Regions from separate parts of the Leclercia sp. LSNIH3 genome, predicted to be linked through region 1. Evidence: predicted binding sites of a transcription regulator. Region 1 holds the regulator's gene; the other holds the start of a gene.
What was found. Region 1 encodes Fur, which represses iron uptake genes when iron is present. Its sites were predicted from a motif close to ATAATAATGAGAACNACTATCAA; they were not measured.
Positions count from the first base shown of each region.

Region 2: a site for Fur is predicted at 1,877-1,899, ahead of C3F35_RS18435 (Nramp family divalent metal transporter). Genes of this name have one in related genera too.

Region 1 covers NZ_CP026387.1:1,072,794-1,075,910, reverse strand. The annotation lists gene chiP (chitoporin ChiP) at 1-605, shown strand, start outside; gene chiQ (ChiQ/YbfN family lipoprotein) at 653-982, shown strand; gene fur (ferric iron uptake transcriptional regulator) at 1,135-1,581, opposite strand; gene fldA (flavodoxin FldA) at 1,873-2,403, opposite strand; gene ybfE (LexA regulated protein) at 2,559-2,846, opposite strand; gene ybfF (esterase) at 2,975-3,117, opposite strand, start outside.
Region 2 covers NZ_CP026387.1:3,788,966-3,792,082, reverse strand. The annotation lists gene mgrA (L-glyceraldehyde 3-phosphate reductase) at 1-103, shown strand, start outside; gene ypeC (DUF2502 domain-containing protein YpeC) at 231-566, shown strand; gene C3F35_RS18435 (Nramp family divalent metal transporter) at 596-1,837, opposite strand; gene C3F35_RS18430 (NupC/NupG family nucleoside CNT transporter) at 2,183-3,117, shown strand, end outside.

The DNA of each region.
Region 1 (3,117 bases):
ATCAGTTTTACGGCACGCGTGATAAAGCCGACAGCGGCACCGTGAATGATATTTATGACGGTACGGCATGGCTGCAGGCGCTCACCCTGGGCTACAAAGTTGGCCAGGTGGATTTACGTCTGGAAGGGACTTACGTCAAGGCCGAAGGGCAGCAGGGGTACTTCCTGCAACGTATGACCCCAACTTACGCCTCCTCCAACGGTCGTCTGGACGTATGGTGGGATAACCGCTCTGACTTTAACGCCAACGGTGAAAAAGCGGTCTTCTTTGGTGCCATGTATGACCTGAGCAACTGGAACCTGGCGGGCTGGAGCGTTGGTGCGTCTTATGTCTACGCCTGGGATGCGAAACCGGCAGACTGGTTAATCAACAGCGCCGGTCAGCGTGAGGATATCGCCTCTAACAAGATCAAAGAATCGGCCTATAGCCTGGATGCGAGCTACACCCTGCAGGACGGCCGCGCGAAAGGAACCATGTTCAAACTGCACTTCACACAGTATGACAACCACTCCGATATCCCAAGCTACGGCGGCGGCTACGGCAATATCTTCCAGGATGAGCGTGACGTGAAGTTTATGGTTATCGCCCCGTTCACCATCTTCTGATGACAATCCGGGCGGGGACGATCCCCGCCTGACTGGAGAGCGTTATGCTGAAAAAAATCGTAGTGGTTGCGGTGCTGGCATCAGGACTGGCCGCCTGCGCGCAGCCCCAGACCCAGAAAGAAGATACCCGGCTGAAAGAGGCCTACAGCGCCTGCATCAATACCGCTGAAGGTTCGCCAGAGAAGATCGAAGCCTGCCAAAGCGTGCTCGACGTGCTGCGTAAGGAGAAGGCGCACGAGCAGTTCGCAACTCAGGAGACCATCAGGGTGGCGGATTACCAGGCCTGTATCCAGGCGCGGAAAACGGGTAACGATCAGGAAGTCACTAAAAGCTGCGATAAGATTTGGCAGGAGATCCGCACTAACAACGCGAAGTAATCTGCTGTTTGCCACGCCCGGTGGCGCTACGTTTACACAGCCTGAAAGGGGAAATCCCCTCAGGTACGGTAAGCGCAGCGCCACCGGGCTTTTTGCATGATGACAGGCAAAAAAAAGCCAACCGTCAGGTTGGCTCAGAGTCGATGCAAAGATTACTTGGTGTCGTGCGCGTGGTCATCTTCGCGGCAGTCGCCTTCGGCACAGTGGCCATACAGGTACAGACTGTGGTTGGTCAGACGAATGCCATGACGTGCGGCAATTTCGCGCTGGCGTAATTCGATGGAATCATCGCTGAATTCGATCACTTTGCCGCAGTCGAGGCAAATCAGGTGATCGTGGTGATGCTGCTGCGTCAGTTCAAACACGGATTTACCGCCTTCGAAATTATGACGCGTAACGATGCCTGCATCGTCGAACTGGTTCAGTACACGGTAAACGGTAGCCAGACCAATCTCTTCGCCCATGTCGATCAGACGCTTGTATAAGTCTTCCGCACTGACATGATGGTTATCCGGACCCTGAAGCACTTCCAGGATTTTTAACCGTGGAAGCGTGACTTTCAGTCCGGCCTTCTTTAATGCGGTGTTGTTGTCAGTCATGCGGAATCTGTCCTGTTGCTAAACGATTCACTTCTAAAGAAGAAGTGACAGAAAATGCACCTGGGATAATGCGTCTCATTATAGAACTGCCATGACCTAATGAAAACTGCAAGTCTCAAGTAAAGTATGCTTATAAAAACGTGGTACCGCCAACAAAGTTGTTACAAGGTTCCGCGTTTACTCCTGGATCATTGTACAGGTATGGCAGCAAAAGTTAAAAATTTGTAGCAATTATTTTGATTGGTTTTGCCTATTGATGCGGCGCAACTGTAACGTTGCACCGCGATATCATCAGGCATTCAGAATGGCGTCGAGATGCAGCTCTTCGCGAATTTGTTTAACCCATTTGTCCACGCGCTCAGCGGTCAGCTCCGGCTGGCGATCTTCATCGATGGCGAGACCAACAAAGTTGTTATCATCGGCAAGGCCTTTAGAGGCTTCGAAGTGGTAACCGGCAGTTGGCCAGTGACCAACAATCACTGCGCCGCGTGGCTCAATGATGTCGCGGATGGTGCCGAGGGCATCGCAGAAGTACTCTGCGTAGTCTTCCTGATCGCCACAGCCGAACAGGGCGACCAGTTTGCCGTTGAAGTCGATCTCTTCCAGAGACGGGAAGAAATCGTCCCAGTCACACTGCGCTTCACCGTAATACCAGGTCGGGATGCCCAGCAGCAGAATATCGTAACCTTCGATATCTTCTTTGCTGCTTTTCGCAATGTCATGCACATCGGCAACGTCTTTACCTAACTGTTTTTGAATGTTTTTTGCGATATTTTCGGTGTTACCCGTGTCGCTGCCGAAAAAAATGCCGATGATTGCCATGAGTAAAATAACCTCTTGATACTTAATGGTATGGTGGCGCAATTTAGCCACGGATAAGGGCAATCATAGCAGAACAGAGAAGCCTGCGGAAACTGCTATCACGCAGGACTGCACTCTGTGCTACATGAAAACAACAAGAAGGGGAGTTTTCTGACTTACGCTTTGCCGTGCCATTTCTCGAGCTGAGAAATCAGCATCTCTTCGATAAGCTCACTGCGGCTGATCTCACGGGCGTTCGCCAGCTCATTCAGCGCATCGACGGCTTCAGCATTCAGTTTCAGCTCGACGCGTTTGAGCCCACGACTTTTATCGCGTTTAAGCTGATTGCGCTTATTGATGCGCAGCTGTTCATCACGCGAAAGCGGATTGGTTTTCGGTCGTCCCGGGCGACGCTCATTCGCGAACAGATCTAATGTCGTGCGGTCCGTGTGTTCTTTGGCCATGATTTTGAGACTTCGGGGGAAACAAGACACCCTGCTAATGCCCGGGCGATAAGCGCGCCATCATACATCACCGAAAACGGCACGCCAACGACTGGAGGCCCGCAGGCGACCAGTCGCTCTCTTTTTAATCAATTTTCGATGTCAGCGAGGTAACGGCGGATAGCGCGCAGCACGGCGTCCGGTTTTTCGGCATGAACCCAGTGTCCGGCCCCGGCAATCACATGCGCACGGGCCTGAGGAAATTGCGCCAGCAGCGCGTCACGGTACGCCT
Region 2 (3,117 bases), 2.1 Mb from region 1:
TAAAACGGCGCAAATCGACGATGCGGTGGGTATGCTGGCGAATCGTCACTTCACGCCTGAAGAGCTGAAGGAAATTGAAACAATTTTAAGCAGTGAAGAATAAGGGCACTTTTAGCAAAAAGTGCTATGCCCTTCCGAATTAGGAGTTAAAGCGATTATCCGGGGCTTTACCGCCCCTTAATATTGCGTTAACAAGCCGATTACGGCTCCGATCGTGAAGGAGAATAACAATGTTCAGGTCCCTGATTCTGGCAGCAGTATTAATGGCTTCAGCCCCGCTGGTCGCTAATGCTGGCGAAATCACCCTGTTGCCATCCGTAAAATTACAAATTGGCGATCGCGATAATTACGGTAACTACTGGGACGGTGGCGGCTGGCGTGACCGCGGCTACTGGCATCGTAACTATGAATGGCGTAACAAACGCTGGCACAAACATGACAACGGCTACCATCGTGGCTGGGATAAACGTAACGCCTATGAACGCGGTTATCGCGAAGGCTGGAGAGATCGTGATGACCATCGCGGCCGCAAAGGCCATGGTCGTGGCCACGGTCATCATCACTGATACGAAAAAGGCGCCTCGCGGCGCCTTTTTTATAATCCCATTGCAGTGCCAATCAGCAGCCACAGATTCAGCGCTACCACCAGCACCACTATCGCCCACCCTGCCCGTTTGACCATCACGCTGTTGACCAGATCGCCCATCAACTTTTTGTCACTGGTGAACACCAGCAGCGGCACCAGCGCCAGCGCAATACCAAAGCTCAGCAGCACCTGGCTCATCACCAGGATGCGGGTCGGATCCAGCCCCATCAGGATCACAATAAAGGAGGGCAGCATGGTGATGGACCGACGCACCCACAAAGGAATATGGAAGCGCACAAATCCCTGCATAACGACCTGCCCCGCAAGGGTACCGACCACTGTCGATGAGAGTCCTGCCGCGACCAGGCTAAGGCCGAAAATAGTGGCCGCCGCGTGGCTGAGTAACGGCTCCAGGGTCAGATAGGCCTGATCCAGATCGGCAACACCGGTATGGCCGTTGAAGTGAAATGCCGCCGCGGCGGTGGCCATCATCGCCAGATTCACAAACCCGGCAATGGTCATGGCAATCGCCACATCCCATTTGGTCGCAGAGTAACGCTCGTGGCGCGATCCTCCGTGCAGGTTCTGCGTCAGCGAAGAGTGCAGATAGATTACGTGCGGCATAATGGTGGCGCCCAGTACCCCGGCCGCAAGGAACACCGCTTCAGTCGTCGGCAGGCTCGGGATCGCCATCCCCTTGCCGAGCTGGATAACGTCCGGCTGGGAGAAGATCAGCTCCACAATATAGGCCGCCGCCACAAACAGCAGCAGGCCACCAATCACTTTTTCGAGCGGTTTTTGCCCGCGTCGTTGCAGCATCAGGATCAAGAAGGTGGCGATACCGGTCAATACCGCCCCTTGCAGCAGCGATACCCCCAGGATCAGCTTGAAGCCGATCGCTGCCCCGATAAATTCCGCAAGGTCGGTCGCCATGGCAATGATCTCTGCCTGCACCCAGTAAAACCAGACCAGCGGACGCGGATAGTGGTCGCGGATCTGTTCCGCAAGGTTTTTGCCGGTGGCGATGCCAAGTTTTGCCGACAGCACCTGAATCATCATCGCCATCAGGTTGGCCCAAACCACCACCCACAGCAGCTTATAGCCGAAGCTGGCCCCGGCCTGAATATTGGTCGCAAAATTACCGGGGTCGATATAGCCAATGGCGGCAATAAACGCAGGTCCCATTAATGCAAACCGCATTTTGCGTGCTGCTTTGCCACTGCTACTCTCATCAACGCGACTATTGCTCATTTTTGCCTCAGGAATATAGCCTTTGCTATGTTTAATGCTATCAAAATGCGAATGATTATCAAGTTCATTTGAGTTGGTTATAGTGATTACAGTGATAGCGAAGAACGATACACAGACTGGTTTAGTCGATAAACGGACGGGTAAAAAGCATGCAACCTTTGTGAAGCCTAGCACAGAAACTTAACTTTTAAGTCATTTACATAACATAACAAAAATGTATCGTATGTCACTATTTTTGAGTCTCGTCACAGGACGTGACTATAGTGTGGCTTTGATCTCGTTTTCTTTACGCTTGTTTCATAGAATGTGCAGCGAAATTAAACCTGCCTCATATTTGGAGCAAATATGGACCGCGTCCTACATTTTGTCCTCGCACTTGTTGTCGTTGCCGTGCTTGCGTTGCTGGTCAGCAGCGATCGTAAAAAAATCCGTATTCGTTATGTAATTCAGTTGCTCGTCATTGAAGTGCTGCTTGCCTGGTTCTTCCTGAACTCAGATGTAGGTCTGGGCTTTGTGAAGGGCTTCTCTGAGATGTTCGAAAAACTGCTCGGATTTGCTAATGAAGGGACTAACTTCGTGTTCGGTAAAATGAACGACGAAGGTCTGGCGTTCTTCTTCCTGAAAGTTCTGTGCCCTATCGTCTTCATCTCTGCCCTGATCGGTATTCTGCAGCACATTCGCATTCTGCCAATTGTGATCCGCGCCATTGGTACTGTGCTGTCTAAAGTCAACGGCATGGGCAAACTGGAATCTTTCAACGCCGTAAGCTCCCTGATCCTTGGTCAGTCTGAGAATTTTATTGCGTATAAAGATATTCTCGGCAAAATGTCCCGCAACCGCATGTACACCATGGCGGCCACGGCTATGTCTACCGTTTCCATGTCTATCGTGGGCGCGTATATGACCATGCTGGAGCCAAAATATGTCGTGGCTGCGCTGGTTCTGAACATGTTCAGCACCTTTATCGTGCTGTCCCTGATCAACCCGTACCGCGTGGATGAGAGTGAAGAGAACCTGCAGATGGCTAATCTGCACGAAGGTCAGAGCTTCTTCGAAATGCTGGGCGAGTATATTCTGGCAGGTTTCAAAGTGGCGGTTATCGTTGCGGCAATGCTGATCGGCTTTATCGCCCTGATCTCCGCGCTGAACGCCCTGTTTGCTGCCGTACTGGGTATCTCCTTCCAGGGCATTCTGGGTTACATCTTCTACCCGGTAGCCTGGGTGATGGGTGTGCCGGCAAGCGAAGCACTGCAGGTGGGCAGTATTATGGCAACCAAACT